One region of the Exiguobacterium sp. UBA6309 genome, then DNA from elsewhere that is predicted to be linked to it. Evidence: predicted binding sites of a transcription regulator. Region 1 holds the regulator's gene; each other region holds the start of a gene.
What was found. The regulator Rex, encoded in region 1, represses fermentation and respiration genes when NADH is low (regulators of the CRP and FNR family bind a similar motif). The targets are predictions, from matches to a motif close to TTGTGAAATATTTCACAA.
Positions count from the first base shown of each region.

Region 2: B3M90_RS11360 (formate/nitrite transporter family protein) is a predicted target of Rex. The motif match lies at 6,022-6,039, and genes of this name have one in related genera.
Region 3: pflB (formate C-acetyltransferase) is a predicted target of Rex. The motif match lies at 4,716-4,733, and genes of this name have one in related genera.

Region 1 covers NZ_DJTL01000037.1:55,484-63,499, forward strand. Annotated here, with positions in the region: gene B3M90_RS13125 (S8 family serine peptidase) at 1-778, opposite strand, end outside; tRNA gene B3M90_RS13130 (tRNA-Ala) at 1,001-1,076, opposite strand; gene tatC (twin-arginine translocase subunit TatC) at 1,181-1,960, opposite strand; gene B3M90_RS13140 (twin-arginine translocase TatA/TatE family subunit) at 1,968-2,165, opposite strand; gene B3M90_RS13145 (redox-sensing transcriptional repressor Rex) at 2,165-2,824, opposite strand; gene B3M90_RS13150 (ATP-binding cassette domain-containing protein) at 2,992-4,893, shown strand; gene B3M90_RS13155 (hypothetical protein) at 4,875-5,315, shown strand; gene B3M90_RS13160 (flavin reductase family protein) at 5,461-6,054, opposite strand; gene B3M90_RS13165 (DoxX family protein) at 6,074-6,472, opposite strand; gene B3M90_RS13170 (winged helix-turn-helix transcriptional regulator) at 6,656-6,976, shown strand; gene B3M90_RS13175 (flavodoxin) at 7,083-7,538, shown strand; gene B3M90_RS13180 (haloacid dehalogenase type II) at 7,596-8,016, shown strand, end outside.
Region 2 covers NZ_DJTL01000032.1:83,192-91,207, reverse strand. Annotated here, with positions in the region: gene B3M90_RS11395 (hypothetical protein) at 1-658, opposite strand, end outside; gene B3M90_RS11390 (hypothetical protein) at 772-1,131, opposite strand; gene B3M90_RS11385 (GNAT family N-acetyltransferase) at 1,161-1,646, opposite strand; gene B3M90_RS11380 (GNAT family N-acetyltransferase) at 1,661-2,176, opposite strand; gene murB (UDP-N-acetylmuramate dehydrogenase) at 2,418-3,332, shown strand; gene B3M90_RS11370 (aminopeptidase) at 3,388-4,611, opposite strand; gene B3M90_RS11365 (YkvA family protein) at 4,710-5,129, shown strand; gene B3M90_RS11360 (formate/nitrite transporter family protein) at 5,165-6,001, opposite strand; gene B3M90_RS11355 (hypothetical protein) at 6,185-6,787, opposite strand; gene B3M90_RS11350 (YitT family protein) at 6,987-7,790, shown strand; gene B3M90_RS11345 (CHASE3 domain-containing protein) at 7,992-8,016, shown strand, end outside.
Region 3 covers NZ_DJTL01000032.1:139,697-147,712, forward strand. Annotated here, with positions in the region: gene abc-f (ribosomal protection-like ABC-F family protein) at 1-1,351, opposite strand, end outside; gene pflA (pyruvate formate-lyase-activating protein) at 1,626-2,345, opposite strand; gene pflB (formate C-acetyltransferase) at 2,380-4,629, opposite strand; gene B3M90_RS11655 (hypothetical protein) at 4,969-5,397, shown strand; gene B3M90_RS11660 (DEAD/DEAH box helicase) at 5,426-6,598, shown strand; gene B3M90_RS11665 (hypothetical protein) at 6,595-7,239, shown strand; gene B3M90_RS11670 (GGDEF domain-containing protein) at 7,293-8,016, opposite strand, start outside.

The DNA of each region.
Region 1 (8,016 bases):
CGTGCATCGATGCCCCCGCACCTAAGTCACGGATTTCGCTGTCGTGATCGGCATAGTTATAGCCGTACGGTACTTTTTCCGTGAAATACTTTCCTTTTAAACCTTTTGTTTCTTTCGCACTATCGACCTTCGAAGAGGTTAAATCCACCTTTGTCTCTGGACTCAAGACCATGTCTTTGTGCGATGGATCAATCCCCGTATCGATGACCGCGACGACGGTTCCTTCCCCTTTAAAGCCATAGTCCTGCCACGTTTCCTTCGCATTGACCATGTCCTTGCTGTACAGCATGTCTGGCTTGGCACCTTTATCGACGGTTGGGCGCGCATATTCGTGCGCGATATGTACACTTTTGACTCCTTCGAGTTGTTTGATATCTTCGATGTCACCGAACTTCACTTCACCACTGAATCCATTGATGACGGTTGTGAAGCTTTCTTTATATGTAACAGGAATCGCCTTTTTAGCGATAGCTGACTTGACTGATTTTTGGACGCTGACGAGTCGATCCTTGATCGATTCCTTTTCGGCATTGCTCAATGTGCTATACCGCTTGTTTTGAGATTGGGCGATTTGAATCGCCGGTTTTTGTTCCATCTCGATGACGACTCGGACTTTATCCGATTGTTTGTAGTTCTTTTCTTGTCCCGATTTCTTCAGTGAGAGCGCCTGCGGTTTTTGACCCGTCGCTTTGTCTTGCGAGGACAGTGCACCTTGCGCACTGACTAGATTGGAAGACGTCATTAAGACGGCTGCCATAAGTGCAATCTTCTTCTTCATGCGTTCGTTTCCCCTTTTCTGTAAAACCATAGTAGTAATACTAATAAAACAGTTTAACGAAAATTCTGTATTTTTAGTTTAATGAAGTTAATGGAAATAAACAATTTATATTTGTCTATTTTTTTAATTTTTTTCTTTTTGGTGACATTTTATATTTGGAAGGAATTTAACTGGGAACATAAAAAAACTCCTCGAGCACTCGAGGAGTTGAACGTATGAACTTGGTGGAGACTATCGGGATCGAACCGACGACCTTTTGGCTGCCAGCCAAACGCTCTCCCAGCTGAGCTAAGCCCCCATGAATTATCTTTAGTATACGCATCGCTAACTGCTTTATCAATATAAACATAACGCTTTCATAAAAAAGAATTCCTCCCGAAATGGCTGGAAGGAATTCACGATTCATTTATTCAATTCACGCATCAAATCCGCCTGTCGTTCAAGCTCTGCCTGTTGCTCGAGGATCAAGACCTTTTTATACGTCCGCGCGGAAATCAAGATACTGATTTCATAGAGAACGAACAACGGCACTGAGATCATCAAGTGTGACGTCACGTCCGGCGGTGCGATCAATGCCGCAACGACGAACAGCGCGAAATACGCATATTTTCGATTCTTTCGCATGAAATATGGCGTCACAAGACCAAGGCGTGTCAGGAACATCGTCACGACCGGCAATTGGAAGAGAAGACCAAACGGCATCGTCAACCGGATCAAGAAACTGAAGTAGTTTTCGACCCCGATGACTTGCTCGATCCCCAATTCTTTCCCGAGATCCGTTGAGACTTCGAGCAAGAAGGGAAGCAACCAGAAATACGAGAAGGCTACACCAGCCAAAAATAGAAAGAAGATGACTGGAATATACGTCAGTGTTGCTTTTTGTTCCTTTTCATAAAGCCCTGGTCGGACGAATGCCCACAGTTGATACATCCAGAACGGTGACGCTAAAATCAGCGCGATGATGAACGCAAGATTCAAATACAACATTAAAGGATCGGCGACGTTGAAGGCATTTAATCCGATACCGAGCTCTTTTAAGTCCGCTTGCAGAAAACGGACGAGCGGTCGAACGAGCGGAAATGCGACAGCGAACAGGACGACGACGATGAGGAGCGACCAGACAATCCGCTTACGCAGTTCGTCTAGGTGCGACGTCATGCTTTGTTCTTGATCAACCGTCATGATTCAATCACTTCTCTTTCGGTTCGTCCTTTTTATCGTCGTCCATGATGCCGTTCGTGGCATTCTTGAACTCTTTCAATGTTTGACCGGCAGCACGACCGAATTCCGGCAACTTCTTCGGTCCGAAGATGATCAACGCGACGACAGCAATTAATCCGATACTCGCAGGTCCGATACCTAACGTGAGCGGGATAAGGTTTTCCATTATGATTTCACTCCTTCAGCTGATTGCGAATAATGCTTCATGAAATAAACTAACGACTGCAACTCGATCGATAAATCGATGTGATGAACCCGAACGCTCGCTGGCACGTTCAACCGTGCAGGCGTGAAGTTCAGAATGCCTGTCACACCATACTCGACTAACTCATCCGCTACTGACTGTGCGAACTGGGATGGAACCGTCAAGATGGCGACATCGACCTGATTCGCTTCGATTTGTTCTTTCATGTCCGAAACATGATAGATTGGAACGTCATGCGTCGTTGTTCCGACCTTCTCTTCGTCCGCATCAAACGCAACGACTATCCGAGTACTATTATTCTTTAAAAAGTTATAATTTGCAAACGCTGTTCCGAGATGACCGACCCCAATCAAGGCAACATTCGTCACCTCATCTTGATTCAAGGTTTTCCGGAAAAACGTTAAGAGATGTTGAACGTTATATCCATACCCCTTCTTCCCTAGTGCCCCAAAGTAGGAAAAATCGCGACGAATCGTTGCTGAATCAACCTTCACCGCCTCGCTTAACTCAGCAGAAGAGACGCGGAGCTTGCCTGAATTGTATAAACTTTGGATGAAGCGATAATATAGCGGCAACCGTTTTGCTGTCGCTTGTGGAATTTTTGTGTCTGATCCATTCATCCTGCAGTTCCCCCTTCGGCCACATCCATCGTGGCACCCAAATCTTTGCAAAAAGCTTTCTACTCTCCTTGATTGTAAACCACTTCACATAGAGTCACAAATAATATATTCCGCAGGACCTCGCGCTTTTGTTCGTGATAGACTAAAGGGTGGAAGGATGGATGGAAATGATACTCTTACAAGTCAACCAACTCTCGAAATCATTCGGCGTCGAGCCGATTTTAGAAAATATCAAATTGGAAGTACAAGAGCGCGACCGAATTGCGCTCGTCGGTCGAAATGGTGCCGGTAAATCAACCTTGCTCAAAATCATCGCTGGTGAACTCAGTCATGACTCGGGCGATATCATGAAAGGTAAAGATGTCAAAATCGGCTATCTCGCGCAAGACAGTGGTCTCGAATCGAATGAGACGATCTGGAACGAGATGCTGACCGTCTTTGAACATCTGCAAGAACAAGAACGGACACTGCGCCGGATGGAAATCGAGATGGGCATGGAGCACATCTTGAACGACCCGGTCGCTTACGATCGACTTCTGAAGACGTACGATCAAGCACAACATGACTTCTCAGAAGCAGGTGGTTATCAGTTCGAAGCGAATATTCGCTCCGTCCTGCACGGCATGCGCTTTTATCCAGACGATTACTCACGCCGGATCCAGACATTGTCCGGAGGTCAACGGACACGGCTCGCCTTAGCGAAGATGCTCCTGCAAGCACCAGAGCTTCTCATTCTCGATGAACCGACGAACCATCTGGATATCGATACGCTCGCTTGGCTTGAAAGTTACCTCGGTGGTTATCGTGGTGCCGTTCTGATCGTCTCGCACGATCGGTACTTCCTCGATCAAGTCGTCAATGTCGTCTATGAGCTCTCTCGTAATGTCTGTCGTAAGTTCACTGGGAACTATACGAAGTACCTCGAGCAAAAAGCGGCATTGTACGATCAAGAAATGAAACAGTTCGAACAGCAGCAAGAAGAAATCGCGAAGATGCAGGATTTCATTCAACGAAACATCGCTCGGGCGACAACGACAAAGCGTGCTCAAAGCGTTCGAAAACGGCTCGAGAAGGTCGACCGGCTCGACCGACCAGATGGAGATGAACGCAGTACGGTCCTCTCCTTCCCAATCGAAAAACAGAGCGGGAATGACGTTCTTCAAGTCAATCAATTGGCAATCGGTTACGAAGAAGCTGTCTCAAAAGACATCACGTTCCGCTTGCAACGCGGCGAATCACTGGCACTCGTCGGACCGAACGGAATCGGGAAGTCGACGCTCTTAAAAGTCCTCGTCGGTCGTTTACGTCCTCTCTTCGGTGATTTCCGTTTTGGCACCGGCGTCTCGATCGGGTATTACGATCAAGAGCAAGCAGAACTCAATGACCGGAATCGTGTCATCGATGAGATTTGGAACGAATGGCCACTGATGCGCGAACAAGAAGTCCGTTCTGTGCTCGGACAATTCCTGTTCAGCGGCGACGATGTCTTCAAGATTGTCCATGAATTGTCCGGTGGCGAACGCGGACGTCTCGCGCTCGCAAAACTGAAACTCCGGAAGACTAACGTCCTCATCCTTGACGAGCCAACGAACCACTTGGATCTGGATTCGAAGATGGTCCTTGAGAACGCTCTCGTCGACTATGAAGGTACGCTACTCTTCGTTTCCCATGACCGGTACTTCATCGATCGGATCGCGACACGCGTCATCGAGATGAGTGAAGCTGGTGTGACAGAATACCTCGGCGATTATTCGTACTACACAGAGAAGAAGGCTGAACAAGAAGAAATCGCTCGCCTTGAAGCCGAAGAGGCAAAAGCGGCAAAAGTCACGGCATCGAAGACGATCGACAAAGAAGCACAGAAAGAAGAAAAAAAACGCCGTCAGCAAATCGAACAACTCGAACAAGATATTGAACGGCTCGAACAGCGTTCAGCGGAAATCGAACAGTTGCTTTGCGAACCGGAAGTTTTTAATGATATTCCAAAAGCGACAGCGTTATCTGCGGAACGAGACCAGATCGATGTCGATCTACTTGAATTGATGGAACGATGGGAGAACCAACACTGATGCGAACGAAAAGCTTTTTCATCAACCTGATTCAAGGACTGTTATCCGGTATTCTTTATTTCGTTCCGATGTATGCGGACTACGTGTCCGCCTTCATCCGCCCGGATGCCTTTAATGCTGCTCTTCCTTTGTTCCTTCTGATTTCTTGCATGATCGGACTTGTCATCCAGACATGGAGCGGTCTTCTCGTCAGTCTACTCTCTGGACTATGTTGTACGCTTCTAACGACACAACTGTTCGTCGAACTCAATGATCCATTGATCATATCCTATTATGGTAGCGTCACTCCCTTGACTGCCTTTTTGATCAGTTGTGTCGGGGTTTGGGCGCTGGCAATCATTTTTTATTTGCTCGATGGTTATCAGTATAGTAAACGTCACGGACTCGAAGGTTCTTCAAACGAAATCGATCCACAACCTTGAAGTCCGATCGATGAACTAGATACGCGATATGAAAAAAGGAGTGGAGATTCCGGTAGCTAGACCGGTCTCACCACTCCTTTTTATTTAAATCGAAACGTTCGTCGTCAACATGGATCGTACACTGAATCAAGCATTCACACTTCTATCATTTTGTCGGTCGAGCAATCGTAAACGTCTTCCCGATCGTCGCATAATCATTTCCTGCTAAGCGAGCGACAGCCTTCAATCCTGCCGCATCGATCCGGAACGACTCGACGAGTTCATCCGCGACGTGATAGCGCAGTACTTCCCCGATCAAAAGATCGGCACCTTCTAGCTCGACATGTTGTGTTAAGCGCATCTCGAACCGGATTTTCGCTTCCGCGATTCCGGGCACGTCGATTGCATCGCTATCGACGAGCGTTAAATCCGTCCGTTCGAGTTCACTTTCACCGTAAGCGAGTGGCGCAGCCGTCTCATTGACAGCGTCGACGATTTCTTCGCTGACGATATGGATGACATAGCTTTGTTTTGCTAGGATATTACGTGCCGTATCCTTTTGTCCCTGATCCGTCCGTTGTACGGCAATCACCAGTTGTGGCGGACTACTTGATGCGACCGTAAAGAAGGAAAAGGGGGCGGCGTTGACCGTCCCGTCTTCCCCTAGCGTCGTCACGAAGGCAATCGGACGCGGAATGATGCTTCCGATCAGTAATTTATAATTGTCTTTTGCGCTAAGCGTTGATGCCTCGAACTTCATGAATGACCCACCTTTTTCCTCACCCGATGAGTGCAGCGAGTGAATAGTCTCCAGCACCGATCATCGCCACTCCAAGGGCGATAACGATCAATGCCATGTTGTATTCGTACCCGTTCTGCGTCACCCAGTAACCATTCGCACCGTGTACTTTAACGATCGCGACAAGCATCGAACCGATGATGAGGATTGCAGCGATCCAGAGGAATACCCCGCTTGCAAACAATAATCCACCGATTAATTCAGCAAGACCCGCTGTAATCGCGAGTGCTTTTCCTGGCTTCATGCCAATTGATTCGAACCAACCGCCTGTTCCAGCGATGCCGTGTCCACCAAACCAACCAAATAATTTTTGTGTACCGTGTGCAGCAAATGTTAAACCGATGATTAAACGAATGATTAAAAGTCCTGTATCCATCATTTCTCTCTTCTCCTTTTACCTAATGTTTTTAAGTTACTTTAAGTAACTCGATAAACAGACTATATCTTATCACTTACTAAAAGTAAATAGAATTGTTTTAGTTCTTTTTGTTACATTAAGTAAAATGATTCGATTTTTTTAGCAGAAGCGGGTATACTACAACTATAGAAAGGATGAGTGCTGATGGAAGAAGTCGCAATCCAAACGGCTCTTTGTCCCAAAGTCGAACATGCCTTTGAAATCTTAGGTAAGAAATGGACAGGTCTGATTTTACGTCACTTGTTGACGAAGACATGTCGTTTCAATGAGATTCAAGATGCCATCCCCGAATTATCAGGTCGCATGCTCACGGAACGTATGAAGGAGCTCGAAGCGGAAGGCATCGTCATCCGGACTGTCATTCCCGATCGTCCGATTAAGATTCAATACAGTTTGACCGACAAAGGGCATCAACTCGAACCGGTCATTCGTTCCATTGAGGAATGGGCCGAACTACAAGACTAATGTATGAAAAAGCATCTTCTTCGGAAGGTGTTTTTTTATATGATATTTTGACATTGATAATCATTATCAATTAAAGTAAAGAAGTACAGCGAAAGGAGGAACATGCATGCAGATTGCAATTGGATTCGTCAGCATGTCCGGTAATACGGAAGATATCGTCTCGATCATTCAACGTGAGCTCGAGCAACACGATGTCAACGTGACGATCACAGAACTGGATCAATTCGTCGGGGAGGATCTATCACGTTTTGATGGTCTACTACTCGGCTCATATACATGGGGAGACGGTGATTTACCGTATGAAGCAGAAGATTTCGTCGAGGAGCTACGGAAACAATTTTTAGACGGGATGCCGGCTGCTGCTTTTGGTTCGGGGGATCTTGATTATCCGAAGTACTGCGCAGCCGTTGATTTGATTGAAGACGCATTAAAAGAAGCTGGGGCGACCATCGTCACGAATGGCTTGAGGATTGAGTTTGATCCGAACACACCGGAGAAACAAGCCGCTTGTCGCGCGTTCGCACAGACGTTTCATCGCTTTTTGCAGCAGGTCCATTCATAAGTATCGTTTGAATCCGTCATGTAAGGGAATTCTTAAAACAGACTCTATGAAAGTGAGATGAATGTTTTTATGACGATTCAAGCACTCGTCTTTGACGTCTACGGTACATTATTCGATGTCCATTCCGTCAAAGAGCAAGCAGAGGAGCTGTATCCGGGACACGGAGAAGCGATCAGTAAACGCTGGCGAGAGAAACAACTGGAGTACTCCTTCTTGCGACAATTGAACGGACAATATGTGCCGTTCAGCCAAGTGACACAAGATGCCCTCCGTTATACGTTACTCGAACTGAAGCTCCATGTGACCGAGGAACAAATCACGACTTTAATGGAGACGTACCTGACACTTGATGTGTACCCAGAAGTTAGCTCTGTTCTCGAGACGATGGCGCATAAACGTTTGGTCGTCTTCTCGAATGGTTCCCATGATATGCTCGATCCGTTGATCGAACAGTCAGGTTTAGCCGATCGGTTCGAAC
Region 2 (8,016 bases), on a different contig from region 1:
GAAAGTAATGTTTCGCATAAACGAACGTCGGAAGATAGGCATTTGCCTCAATTGTTTTGAACAACAACGGTGAAGTCGGGCGCTGTAATCGTTCTGCTAGCCCAACGGTCGCTTTGCATTCGCTCAGCTGATCCAGCACTCGAATCGTCAATTCTTCTTCGATATCAAGTAATAAGACGAGATCAAGCAGATTTAATTCATGCGTCTCCATGAATTGATCACTTCGTTGAAGATGCATTGTGTAGGTAACGTCCAATTTTGTAGCGACAAGTGTCCATAGCTCTGGATGACGCGCCGCATAAAGGCCTACAGGAAAGTGAAGCGGCTGCCGGACGATGGAGCGATGACCCTCAAGTGTGTAGACTTGATTGACGTCAAGACCGTGCGCTAATAGCATCTCGAGTAACTGCTGACGATTTTGACACGCGACAAGCGTTTGGAACAGACGATCGATTTCGCTGAACGGTTGTTTCATCTCCAGTGCTAGTTCTAAATGAGCAGGTGAATCCTGCTCTAGCGATCGTTTAATGAATTGTAAGGCACGTTGCTCCGCATCGTTCAGTTGAGCAACGTGCGTCCGAAACATCTCGACGTCAAGTTCCCGAAAGGCTTGCAACGCCGGAGCAATTGATTGATTTTTCGTAAAGGGTTTCCACATGATTCCCTCGACCTCCTCATTCCAGTATCTCTTCGTAGTGTACGCAATATCCAATCGTCTTAAAAGCAAAAAATGGAGGATCTTCCGTTGTTTCCGGAAGATCCTCCATTTTTTTATTTTTCCCCGACTTTTAGATGAGCATTTCGAAAGACGTCATCGTGCTTCCCTGTCTTTTCAACACTTGTTCCGACAGATCCATAATATTCGATTTCATCCTTTGGTTGGATGAATTCGTATGTGATGGCAGGCTCGCCACGAAGGCGGACGTGTATGATTTGCCGATGCTGTAAAGAAAAGGAGGCATGCACTTCAAGAAAGGAGGAAGCCGATAAATCATGTTGTCGCTCTAAAATCGTCATCAATTCTTGCTCAGAATCACGGTAATTCCCTTGCAATTGAGCATACGAAATACCGACTCCTAAAGAGAGGATACCGATTAAACTAAGCGCGCAAATGACCAGCACTTTCTTCATGACTGATCCACCTCCGAGAAAAGTTCATTCTACTTATTCATCGGTTCATCCTTCGACGACGTGAAGTCTTTTTTAGAATCCTTTGCGTAAAACTGCATATCTACATGTGGAATATCATCCTCTAAATAAGGTTCGGATACAGTTTCGAAACCAAATGACCCGTAAAACCCTTCTAAGTGCGCTTGTGCTTGTAAGTAGATCGTAGCTTTTTCCTGCAAATAATCCATCGCTTTCTCCATCATTTGTTTTGCCAATCCAACTGATCGGTGAGTACGATGAACGGCAACCCGGCCAATCGCTAATCCTTTTGTCGGATGGTTGTATATCCGAAGACATCCAACGATTTGACCGCTTTCGTTACGTACGATCAGGTGTGTGGCTTGTTGATCTTGATCATCTAGTTCCGGATATGCACACTCCTGCTCAACGACGAAAATATCCATTCGTAATTTCAACAATGCATATAACGTATCGGGTGTCATGTGATGAAAAGACTCAAATGCGAATGCGTACATAAAAACTCTCCTCTTTAGTTACGACAAAGTCGTGATAATTGTCCAGCATAGATCGTGACCGGAATGTCTTTGAAAATCGTATCTTTTTCCCAGTTCAGACCGTTTGCACGAGCGACATTTTGAGAAGAACGATTATCGGGATGAATGATCGAGATGATTCGATCATGCCCTCGATTAAAAGCTTCCATCATTAGTCGTTTCGCTGCTTCACGACCATAACCGACTTTCCAGTGCTTCGGTTCGAGCCAATAACCGACTTCTAATTCTTCTTTTCCATCCACTTCCTGCATCAATAATCCAGCGAAACCGATTGGTTCATTCGTTTCTTTTTTGAATAACAGCAAAAAACCAGTTTGTCGTTCATCCGAGTATCGTTCCAATTGTCGATCGAACCATTCTCGTGCCTCATCTTCACTCAGAGCAACGCCACCATTGATATAGCGCATGACTTGCTCATTTTGAACAAGTGACTTGTAAAAGCTGAAATCCGCTTCTTCGAATGGTCGCATCCATAATCGTTCACTTTCCATCCTCATCGCCTCCTTATATTTCTTTTCCCGAGTTCTTTTCCCTTCATTCCTCTTCCCTATTATTCTATCTGTGCGATGTTTTTCATTACTAATCGATGACATTCACTCCCTACTGCTTGCAATTCCCGGCATAAGTCGGTATTTTGGGAACAGTATGTTGAACAACGACTGCACAATTAATGTTAAAATATATTTTGAGCGCATAAGCGCTGGATAGGAATTTATGAAAAGGACTGAGACCATGATGACTGAACAAGTAATGACAGGGCTATATGAAGGCATTTCAAAAGAATCTGTACTGATCAATGAACCTTTAAAATATCATACGTATACAAAAATGGGAGGAATCGCTGATCTCTTCATCATCCCAACGTCTTATGAAGAAACGGCTTTTGTCGTAAGATATGCTTACGAACGAGGCATCCCTTTGACATTGCTCGGGAACGGATCGAATCTCGTCATACGTGATGGCGGTATTCGCGGTATCGTTCTTTCGTTTGAAAAGTTAACCGACATTTCGGTCGAGGGACATGAACTCGTCGCTCAAAGTGGCGCAGCAATAATCGAGGCGTCTCGTGTTGCGTATGCGCATCAACTGAGTGGTCTTGAATTCGCTTGCGGGATTCCGGGAACGATTGGTGGCGCGTTGATCATGAATGCGGGCGCCTACGGTGGAGAAGTCAAAGATTGCCTTCATAGCGCCACTGTTTTGACACGACAAGGGGATCTGTTGAACATTTCGCATGATGAACTCGAACTGGGATACCGGACGAGTTGTTTCTCAAAGAAAGAATACATCATTCTCGAAGGACGATTTGCTTTGACGGAGGGTGATCCAGCATTGATCAAGGAAGTCATGGATGATCTAACGCATAAACGAGAAACAAAGCAGCCTCTCGAATATCCTTCTTGTGGTAGTGTCTTCAAACGTCCAGAAGGCTATTTTGCGGGTAAATTGATTCAAGATAGTGAACTCCAAGGAACCCGCATCGGTGGTGCTGAAGTATCAAAGAAACACGCCGGTTTTATCGTCAACGTCGAAAACGCATCAGCATCTGACTACATTGCACTCATTCGCCATGTACAAGAAACCGTCCAAGAAAAATTCGGTATTTTACTTGAGACAGAAGTAAAAATCATTGGGGAAGAAGCTTGATAATAATCTAATCAGAAAAGGTGAGCCCAGTATTTGGACTCACCTTTTTATTCATTTAGATCGACCAGTTTCCGTCACGCATGACTGATTCACGCGTCCCGTCTGCAAGTTCTCCCTCAATTGATAGATCCGCGGATCCAATCATGAAGTCGACATGCGTCATCGAGTCGTTCGCACCTTGTGCTTCTAGTTCTTCCGCTGAAAGACTGGGACCATTTTCAAGACACGTCGAGTACGCACGACCAATTGCTAAGTGGCACGAAGCATTCTCATCAAACAACGTATTGTAGAATAAAATACCTGAATCAGAAATCGGAGAACGATGTGGTACGAGCGCGACTTCTCCGAGATACCGGGCACCTTCATCGAGGGAAATTAAATCATCCAATGCTTCTTGCCCCTGTTTCGCTTCCGCTTTGACGATTTTTCCGTCCTCGAACCAAAGAGTAAATTCATCAATCAAGTTACCACTGTAGCTGAGTGGTTTCGTACTCGAAACATGACCGTTAACACCTGTCTTCTTCGGTAATGTGAACACTTCTTCAGTCGGCAGATTCGCGATAAAATCAACACCATCTGCATTCGGACCACCGCCACCTAACCAAACGTGACGTTCTGGTAATTCAATTGATAACTCTGTTCCTGGCGCTGTATAATGCAATGTTTTGTATTTCTTCTCTGTCATGAATTTCGCTTTTGAACGCAGATTATGATCATGATCCGCCCATGCAGCAACCGGATCCGCTTGATCAGCACGTGTTGCCTTCAAAATAGCTGCCCACAGTTCCTCAATCGGTTCCTCTGCATCAGGAAATACTTTCTTCGCCCAGCTTTCAGAAGGTGCTGCTACGACACACCAGCTGACATTGTCACTCATGACGAACTTTCGCCAATTGGCGAGAGCAATACCAGCTGCTTTATTCGCACGCGCGATTCGACTTGAATCAACACCATTTAATAAATCTGGATCTTCACTGACGACCGATAAGAATGCTGTTTTTTCTTCTGCAAGCTGATCGTAACGTGCTTTTAACCAATCCGGGAATGTATCAAACGAGTCTTCTGGTGCATCAAAATAACGGATTTTCGTCATCTCATCATCTGACCATTGTACATATACTTGCGTAGCACCTACTTCATATGCTACACGTGTGATTTCGCGAACAAGTGGTAAATTCTCGATTCCCGCTCGCACCTCCAATTGTTGTCCTGGCTGTAGATTGATCCCGGTACGCACTGCTAAAGACGCGTACTGTTGTAATTCTGCTTGTGTCGGCATTATGTAATCCCCTTTCTTGTATCTTTATTTTCACGAAATAGTTGCAATTTTGCAAGAAATAAGGCGAAACTAGAAAGAGAAGAGAAGGAGGCATCACCATGGAATTCACACCCGGAGATTTTAAATCAGCTTATACGTATTTTCACCGACAGGCACTCGATCTCGTCGGTGATGAAAAAGCACAACAAGAATTGTTGATTCGAGCAGAAATCGGACTCGCACATCTGACACAAGATATCGCGTCTACGGAAAGTTCTGATATCGAACGCGAGGCAGAACTCGTCCTTTATTTCCAATTAAAACAACTACTCGAAATGCTTCGTGCCCTCTATCAGAAAAAATTCGAGATGCATGCAGAGCAAGAACAATTATTGCTAACGGCAGTTCTGTACTTTACGTCTCCTGTTGACGCCTTACCGGACGATAACGTCCTCGGACTCTTTGATGACGCACAAATCGTCGAAACGATTTACGAAGAACTCGCCGCAGATGTTGATCGCTTTCAACATATGGAATGAATGAAAAAGCAGCTGTCGCGACAGCTGCTTTTTCATTATGCATTTTGTTTAGAAGCGATATGAACCGGTGCCGTAGATTGACGTGATTCATCTATTTCTAGTTTTTCTTTATTCAACCACGTATAAATCATTCCCATGAAGACTGCTCCACCGATGATATTCCCAGCTAAAGCCGGTAACAGATTGTGCATGGCTCCTGCAAACGTAATCGTATCCGGATGTGGCACGATTAATGCGATAGAGAACAATGCCATATTTGCGATGACATGATCAAATCCTGATGCGAAGAAGACTGCGACAAGTACCATCATCATCATGATCTGCGCTAATTCATTCTTCATGTTCTTCGGAATGAAAATTGCTAAACAGACCATCCAGTTACAGAAGATTGCCCGGGTAAAGATTTCCCACGTCGAATGATGAATTTTTGTTTCCGATACAGCAAACAACCAATTGTTCATTCCAAGTTCCTGTAAGATACCTGTTTGAGAGAAGAGTAATGCGAATGCTAATCCTCCAAGACCATTTCCGATCAGACAAATCAACCAGACTTTCATCGTATCCATCTTCGTTGTATAGCCGCGCATCGTTGCCGTCGTGAAATACATCGTATTCCCTGTAAACAGTTCTGCACCGCCATAAATGATCAAGACGAGTGCCACTCCGAACGTCAATCCACCGACAAGTGTCGCGGCAGGTGATTCTGCCATATACAGCCCGTTAATTGCTTTTAAGGTAAAAATGATTGCAAATCCAATGAATATCCCCGCTAACATAGCACGAACTAAGTATTCGAGAGGACGCAGTTGTAGCATACGTGTCGACTTGATTGCTTTATTCCGTAACCCTTCTAATGCTTCTACCTCGTTCATTGTAGAAACCTCTCTTCCTTTTGTTCAACACTTCACAATGTTTGTTCATTTATTATAATACTTCCATCTTAAGAGATGTTCAAGTCTTGATTAGACCTGTTTTATCGTTTTCATAAAAGAACGAGATGTAAACGATATCATTGTGTCGAGATTGTGAAAAATACCTTTTCTTGCTTTATACAATTAATTAGTTTGAATCGAAAATCCTGATGCGAAACGCTCGAAAAAGGTTTGTCGTCTGGAGGAATCAAGCACATATCCATCGATGACGACACGATTAAAACGTCCAGACGATGACGTAGCGCGTTCGATGTCAGATGGTGTATAGATGTCGAACGCGCTACGATCTATCTTAAAATCAGCTTTCGAATAGGGATCGGTATAGTGAATTTCAAGATTGGTCAAGTCAGGAATCGTCGAAAATAAAACGAGCGTATGATGCATAAGTACTTTTGATAAGCGAGCGTTCAAGAAATCCTGATTCATTTGTAATGTACCAGTATCGGTCCCGATCCAAGCACGCCGTTCTTTGCCTGTGACGTCATAAGCGAGCCGTAACGACTCTCCTTCGACATCTACCTGTTTTAATTCTGATGAAAACGGGAGTTGTTCAGCTAATTGGCGAACAGCTACCGTATTCATCATGGAAGCACCGACTTGTCTAGCTACGAGATCACCATCATGCCAAATAGATCGTTGGTTTTCTTCGTCTGGTTGTTGAAAAAGACGAATCCCCACCAATACGCCTAAACAAATACAGCCTATAATCAAGAATGTTTTCTTCATTTTCATCACCTTCCTAAAAAAACTTACCCTTTTTCATCTTTTTTCATAAGAAGGGTTGAAATTTTATGCATATGGGCGTACTCTTGCAGGCAGATACTCACAGAAGGAGGAGCATGAGGTCACTCATCATAATGCCATGACTACAACACACCCACAGAAAAAGAGAGTTGAAAAAATCAGTTTTTTAATCATAGGTACGTTGCTGTATTCCTTGTACATCAGCTTACTACTATCTCCAAATGATATCGGATCAGGTGGTATCATGGGGATCACGCTTGTCCTTCAAGAGCTTTTCCACACCCCAATCGGATTAACCCAATTGCTCTTAAACATTCCCCTCTTCCTTTTAGGTTTCCGTTTCTTACGAAAGCGATTCATGTTCTTATCTGGCATCATTGTCGTTGCCTCTTCTTTTTTAATCGACTGGATTCCGACTCAGATCGTTCCCGAGTCATTGAACGATCCGCTTGTTGCCTCCATCTTTGCCGGTCTAGTCTCTGGTCTTGCGATGGCATTGATTTTCTTTGGTGGCGCATCGACAGGTGGACTCGATATTCTTGGAAAGTTTTTCTTTGCTCGTTTTCATAATTGGCCACTTCCTCGCATATTTCTGATACAAGATCTTGTCATCTATATCTTGGTATGGTGGGTCTTCGATTTGAAACACGTTATGTATGCTCTTATCATGAGCTTTGTTCGCGCCAAAGCTCTTCAAACGGTTTACAGTTTTTATTCCGCTTCTAAGCAATGTATCATTATTTGCGAAAAGGCGGATGAAATAAATGAAGTCATCACAAAAGAACTTGGTCGTGGTGTGACGATCCTTGATGCACGGGGAGGATACTCCAACCGAACGAAGAAAATGGTCTATGTCGTCGTTCAAAATAATGAAATCGTCCGTTTGCAAGAAATCGTTTCTTCTGTCGAACCTAACGCGTTCGTTACGTTCTCAGAAATCCATACTGTTTTTGGGAATTATAAGGAACATTCGTATTCGTTTTAAACTCAAGCGCAGCCTAGCTGTGCTTTTTCTATTTCGTTTACTTTAAAACAGCTTCTCGTATTGCACCAGCTTTCCTGCTTTTTTATTCGGAATACTGATTTTTTTACTTTCTTCTCCCTATTCAAAAAATGGACAGGCTTCACTTTTTTTGCGATAGTAGTTAAGCTTATGACATGTCTATTTATTTAAAGGAATGATTGCATGCACTCACTTTGGCGTCAGCGTA
Region 3 (8,016 bases), on a different contig from region 1:
ATTTCTCACCCATACTAGCGTCGGCAATCGACCGGTAAACATCATCGCGACGGAATAAAAAACAGGCGAGCAACGTCCGGGCGTCCGTTTCACTCATCGTGCCGTACTCAAGTAATGCCTCTAACAACGTACCGGATGTCGGTAAATGGGAAAGAGCTTGTGAAAAATAGCCGGTTTTTAATCGAGGATGGCGGATGACTGTCCCTTGATTAGGAACATATTCGCCCTCAATGAGACGCAGTAAGGTCGTTTTCCCACTTCCATTCGGTCCAATGACAGCAATCCGGTCACCGCGATCGATTGAAAATGAGACATCGTTTAGAATGGTTTTCGTCTCATATCTAAACGTGACGTGTTCGAACGAAACGAGTCGCTTCGCATGAATCGCTTCATGTTCGAATGCGACGTGAACAGTCGGTGCAACTTGTGGTTTTTGTACACGATCCTCGAGTAGACGCTCGAGTTGCTGCTCTTTTGCCTTTACCTTCGTCGCATGTTTAGCAGCCTTCTTTTTCGCATACGGATCGCGTTCACTCGCTTGATTCGAGGCTTTTTGATGCCATTGCCGGTATCCTTGAATCATGCGTGTCAGCTCTTTACGGGTGCGTTCTTGTTTTTCGTACGCTCGTTGTTGCGACAGAGCTTGATGTTCCTTTTGTTCTTTATAGGACTGATAGTTTCCGCTGTATCGCGTTGCCCCTGATTCGGATAATTCAATGACGGCATCAGCCGTTGCGTCGATGAAGAATCGTTCGTGTGAGACATAGAGAATCGAGGTCCGTGACATGTTGACCCATTCCGTGAGCCACTCGAGTGTCTCTTGATCCAGATGATTCGTCGGTTCATCGAGAATGATGAAATCAGGTCGTGATAGAAGCAGACAGGCAAGTTGGAGGCGCGTCTGTTCACCACCGCTTAAACTGGATGCTTTGTGTGTCCAGAGTGCTTCCTCTAATTTGACTTCTTTTAAGACGCGTGCTGCATCTGCTTCCAGCGAGAAGGCGTCCTGATCAATTGCTCGTTGATAAATCGTCAAGTCACCATTCATGGCATTAGCGCGAAGTTGATAACGAACCTCATCCGCTCGTTCGACGACATCAAGAACGGTGTGATCGCCCGCCACAAAGTGTTGTGATAGTAGACCGAGTTTTTTGTAATGACGCTTGATCGAACCGTCAGTCGGTTGAAGTTGATCAGCGATCAAGTGTAACAGTGTCGTTTTTCCGATGCCGTTCGGACCAATCAAAGCGACGTGTTCGCCAGTATGAATATGAAAGGAGACGTCCGAGAAAAGACGTCGTTCGTCGTAATACATTGATAGGTGTTGGATCGTAAGTGTTTCAGTAGGCATAAAAGCAGCTCCTTTAGTGTTCATTTCCGATAAGATGAAATGAAAAACACACCATCCGAAGCGAGCGGATGGTGTGCCGGAGTGTAACTCAAAGAAGGCGATGACCAGAGGATGGTCACACCGAAAAAGAGCAGACTCGTAGCGTCAGACATCCGCAACTGCATTGCGAAAGAGATGATTTCATTCATCAAGCGACGTGTACGAGTGATTGCTTCATTTCGGTGTTGTACCTCCTGTTCATAATCTATGATGTCATCGTAACAAATCGGAAACGTTAACACAAGTACGATTCAAGTAGGGTTTGCGCAGCATCCGTTTCCTCTCGTGAAGGGGGAAGCACATCAGTTAACGGATAAGCAAGACCAAGGTTTTCCCACTTATAGACTCCAAGTTGATGATACGGCAGTACCTCGACGCGCTCGACGTTTCCGAGCGTCCGGATGAACTCGCCGGTCTGACGGAGGAAATGTTCCGACATCGTGATACCTGGAACTAGGACGTGGCGAATCCAGACGGGAATGTTTCGCTCGGCTAGGCGTTTTGCAAAGGCGAGTGTATTGGCGTTACTCCGTCCAGTCAAGACGCGACAAGCAGCATCGTCGATATGCTTGATATCGAGCAGAACCAGATCCGTCGCATCGAGGATCGCGTCGATGTTTTTCGGGACGACGGATCCCGCGGTATCGATGACCGTATGCAGTCCAAGGCGTTTTGCCTCTGTTAAAGCAGCCTCCAAGAATTCTGGCTGAGCGAGCGGTTCACCTCCAGAGAAGGTGATTCCGCCACCCGTTGCTTCGAAAAAGGATCGATAGCTGATCGCTTCTTTTACTACTTCGTCTGCTGAGACACGCCGTCCGCAACCGAACTCCCATGTATCCACGTTATGACAGTATTGACACCGTAGTGGACATCCTTGTGTAAAGACGATGAATCGAATGCCAGGACCATCGACTGTTCCACATGATTCAACGGAATGGATCATACCATAGGTCATCCTGCTCACTTCCTTTCACATACTACACATCATTTTAGAGAGAACCGTGGAACGTACGATTGATGACATCAATCTGTTGTTCACGCGTCAGTTTAATGAAGTTGACGGCATAACCGGATACCCGAATCGTTAACTGCGGATATTGTTCCGGATGCTCCATGGCATCAAGTAACGTCTCACGGTCAAAGACGTTGACATTCAAATGATGTCCTTTTGAAGTCGTACCGCCCATATATCCGTCAAGTAATCCGACCGTATTTCGAATACGTGTGGCTTCATCCTTACCAAGTGCTTTTGGCACGATCGAGAACGTGTAGGAGATACCATCGAGCGCATGTTCATATGGTAATTTTCCGACAGACGTCAAGGCGGCGACAGCACCACGGGTATCACGTCCATGCATCGGGTTAGCACCCGGTGCGAATGGTTCACCCGCACGGCGTCCGTCGGGTGTATTTCCTGTTTTCTTACCATAGACAACGTTTGAAGTAATCGTCAGGACAGACTGTGTCGGGAGCGCATTTCGATACGTTGGATGTTTACGGATTTTCTCCATGAACAATGTCACGAGATCAACAGCCATCTGATCGACCCGTTCATCGTTATTCCCGAACTTTGGAAACTCACCTTCGATCTTGAAATCAACTGCAATCCCATCCGCATCTCGGATCGGGCGGACTGTTGCATAACGAATAGCGGATAGACTGTCGGCGACGACCGATAAACCAGCGATGCCGCATGCCATCGTCCGTAAGATTTCCGGATCGTGTAAAGCCATTTCAATCCGTTCGTAACTGTACTTATCATGCATGTAGTGGATGACATTCAGTGTGTTGACGTACAGTTCTGCGAGCCAATCGAGTTGACGATCGTAAGCCGCCATGACTGTCTCGTAATCGAGTACTTCATCGAGCATCAATGGTGTGACTGGGGCGACTTGAATTTTGAGCTTCTCGTCCATTCCGCCATTGATTGTATAAAGTAATGCTTTTGCAAGGTTTGCTCGAGCACCGAAGAACTGCATCTGTTTCCCGATCCGCATCGCGGAGACACAACAAGCGATGCCGTAATCATCCCCATAAACCGGCAACATCAAATCATCGTTCTCATACTGAATCGAGCTTGATATGATCGACATCTTCGCGCAGAATTCCTTGAATCCGCGTGGAAGCTGAGTGGACCAGAGAACAGTTAGATTTGGTTCAGGTGCCGGACCGAGTGTCGAGAGCGTATGCAGGAACCGGAATGAACTTTTCGTGACATTTGATCGACCATCTTCACTCATCCCGCCAATCGATTCCGTTACCCACGTCGGGTCGCCAGAGAAGAGATCGTTATAGTCCGGTGTTCGTAAGAATTTGACGATCCGAAGTTTCATGACAAAATGATCGACGAGCTCTTGTGCTGTTTCTTCCGTCAAGCGGCCGGTCGCAAGATCACGTTCGACATAAATATCGAGGAACGTCGAGACTCGACCGAGTGACATAGCTGCACCATTTTGTTCTTTGATCGCAGCAAGATAAGCAAGATAGACCCACTGGAATGCTTCTTGTGCTGTTTCTGCAGGGCGGGAGAGATCAAAACCATAGCGAGTTCCAAGCTCGGTCAATTCCGTTAATGCGCGCAATTGTTCATTCATCTCTTCGCGGTCGCGGATCATCGATTCAGAGAGGAAGCCGCCACGTGCCTTCAAGTCTCGCTTACGTTCTTCAATCAAGCGTGCTGTTCCGTACAAAGCGACACGACGATAGTCGCCAATGATCCGCCCACGTCCATAGGCGTCTGGTAATCCTGTGATGATACCGGCTTTACGTGCAGCGCGCATCTCAGGGGTATAGGCATCGAAAACCCCTTGGTTATGTGTCTTCCGGTACTCGCTGAAAATTTTCGTGACGGTCTCGTCTGCTTCAAAGCCATACGCAGCTAAGGCATCATTCACCATCCGAATCCCGCCGTTCGGATGAATTGAACGTTTGAACGGTTCATCTGTCTGTAAGCCGACGATTTTTTCAAGAGAGGGATCAAGATACCCTGCATCATGCGAGAGAATCGTTGATGGTGTCTTGGCATCGACGGCATACACACCACCACGTTGTCGTTCTTCATTCGTCAACTGTAGAATTTGTTGCCAAAGCCGTTGCGTCGCTTGCGTCGGACCGACTAAAAAGTGATCATCACCTGTATATTCCGTGCGATTGAGCCGGATGAAGTCTGCAACATCGATTGTTTTGATCCATTCGCCAGACGTAAAGTTTGTCCAGGCACTCGTTTTTTCTAATAACATGGATACCACTCCTTTAAAATTGAGCTAATGATCAGTTCCTTATGTGAATAGTGTAACAAAAGGAGATAGAGATTCCCTTTACGTTCATGTGAATAATTTAACAAGTGAACAAACGTTGATATGAGGGGTTTTCTTTATTTCTGTACTTATGAAAGAGTGAAGATTAAAAAACAGTTGAAGTCTGGTAAATCAAGATTTTCACGAAACTGTATGAGCTGATTTGAAAAAGATCCACTAGCACAGTTGAAACTGTGAGGAATGTCACGTTACGGTATCTTGTGTTTTTAGGACGTATCGTTGACAATGAAAAAGGGAATATAGAACGTGGAGGTGTGCCAAATGGAGTATGTGTCATTAACGCAACAAGGAGATTATCAGTCGGGAGACTGGGTCTCGCTGAAAATCGGATCGGAAGGTTCGACGCGAACTGGGATGATCACAGAATTTGAAGGTGATGGATTCTGGATTCGGTTTGAAGATGATTTTGATTATGAAGACTTTATCGGCTATGATGAATCGTACTGGATTGCGCTTGTTCGCCGTCCCGTGGACGTAAAAGCGATGTATGCGAGTCTTGCCGTGTATCCGGCACTCGCTGCAGAATTACAGGATCGTGTCATCCAAGGCTTCGAGATTTTAAAGGAAGAAGCCGGTGAAGAAGAAGTCCGGTTCCACATCCGATTGCTCGACGCAGGAAATGAATATACACAGACATTACGGGGATACCGTGATGCATCAGGAGATCATGTCGAATACGTAACGGCATGATGGAATTAAGAGAGTAGGAGAAATCGTTATGAACTTTACAAAACCATTTTTACAGGAAGCATGGGAACGAGCGCGCTTTACAGAGTTGATGCCTGTTCAAGAACAAGCGATTCCGTTGTTGCGCGAAGGAAAAGATGTCCTAGCTGAAGCGCCGACAGGAACAGGGAAGACGCTTGCTTATGTCATTCCAGCTTTAGAAAAGATTGAAGTGGAAGAGCCACACGTGCAAGTCGTCATCACGGCACCAACACGGGAACTCGTCATGCAAATTCATCAAGTCATTCAATTATTTGCTCAAGGAAGTGGTATCAAATCCGGTGCATTCATTGGTGGTGTTGAATTAAAGCGACAATATGAACGATTGAAGAAAAAGCCGCAAATCATCGTCGGAACACCGGGACGTCTCGTCGAGTTGATTGATTCGAAGAAGCTGAAGATGCATAAGGTGAAATTGATCGTTTTAGATGAAGCGGATCAAATTTATGAAAGTGGTATGAGTGACTCGGCGACGCGAATCGCAAATAGTGCGCTACGCGATCGACAACTGGCATTCGTCTCAGCGACATTGCCGGAACGGACAGCAGAATGGGGACGGACGCTTGCGAATGATCCTGAGACGATTCGTGTTGAGCGTGCCGTCAGCACACAAGTGACATTCGGTTATTTGGAGACTTCACGTCGTCAGAAACCGGAATTGTTACGTCGTCTGGCGAACATGCAAGGATCAAAAGTGCTGACATTCATCAACAATCGCTCATTCCTTGGACCATTGAATGGCGAGTTGAGTAAATTCTCACTGAAATACCGGATTTTAGACGCTGAAAAAGGAAAACGAGAGCGGATGGAGACCTTGCGTTCTTATAAAAAGGGAGAGTTTCCTTTACTCGTCACGACAGGTCTTGCGGCGCGTGGGCTTGATATCGAAGCGGTCACACACGTCGTCCATTACGATTTACCGGAGTCGCTTGACGATTTCGTACACCGTTCAGGTCGGACGGGACGCGGAAACGCAAATGGGATGGTACTTGCACTTGTCACGGATCAAGATTTAAAACACTTAAAAACACTTGCAAAGCAAATGGGCGTCGAGATGGAGCCAATGGAAATTTACCGCGGAGAAGTCATTCCGAAACGTGAATTCACAGCTCCTCAGACGATTAAGCGACCGGCTACTCCTCACCGGAAAGGGCGATCGAAATGAAGAACGATCGAAAAGTAATTCCATTTCCGACGACGGTTTCTGAAGCGGAAATGAATGCAGCCTTGAAGAAAATGTATCAGGAAGCAGCAACAGCACGCAGTACGGACTGGGTCGCTTTCATTGAAGAGATTGCGACAGAAGGACGTTGGTATTTAAAAGATGCTGAATTGTTCCGGGACTTATTCGTTGACTGGGCGATCTTCTATGAAACGGATGATCAAGGAAAAACACCGCACGGTCGTTTTCTCGAGCAGATAAAAGACGAGCTATCACCTAGTCTCTATCGCGCCTTGCGTGGATTAGCTGACCCGATGCCGTCGCTGTTTCAAGTCGATGCAGATGGTGTTGTTGATTTAATGTCGAAACAGACGTATCAAACGGATTTGGCTGAGATTGAAGTCGAACCGGGGGATCTGTTGATTGGGAAACTGCTCTATATTTCTGGTAAGTGGCGCTTTGCGATTGCCTACATGAAGGTAGCGCGCGCATTAGTACCAGAAGTCCTCGCTTTGTTGACGGACTTCGTGGATGAAGTGGGAGAAGACGCGTTACTTCGTCAATATCCAGAGTTTTGTGCGGAATTAATCGACTTGCTCCTCGATATCGAAGAAGGTAACATTGCACCAAGACCAGAAGAATAACTCAAAAAACCTAGGACACGTTGACTACAAAAAGTCATATGTCCTAGGTTTTTTCATGGGTCCGCTCGATATAAAGCGACATCATTCTTATCCCGATGTTTCACGCGATACATGGCAAGATCGGCTTGCTTTAAACATGTATCAAGATCGGCCTCATGACACGCTGTCACTCCGATGCTTGCGGAAACGAATAAAGATTGTCCTTTGTAGACATAGGGACGTCTTAAAAATTGTAAAAAGGATTTACATTTTCGGCGTAAGGAGAGTTCATCATCGGCTTGTAAAAGGATCGCGAATTCATCTCCACCGAGTCGATACACGGATTCCGAAGAACTTGTATGTTCGCTCAATCGCTTCGCAACTTCAATTAATACATAATCTCCTGCCTCGTGACCATACGTATCATTTACTTGCTTAAATCCATCTAAATCGACTAAGGCAAGATAATTCTTATCGGAGAGTCGATTTGAGAAATCTCGTTCTAAGGAACGACGGTTTCCGATATTAGTCAAAGCATCATGATAGGCATGGTATTCGATTCTCTTTTGACGAATTTTGCTTTCCGTGACATCATGTAAAATCGTGAATCGTCCCATCGAGGTAGCGGCAATTTGAATTGGAATATCAATGATTTCATAGCGTCGACTTTGTTCATCCTCATACTCATCAACGTTCGTTTCGAGCATCTCTAACAAATGACGCATCGTACGAGGAACATGTTCAATCGTCATATCTGGCAAATGAAACAGACGTTGGGCAGCTAAATTCGCGTACAGC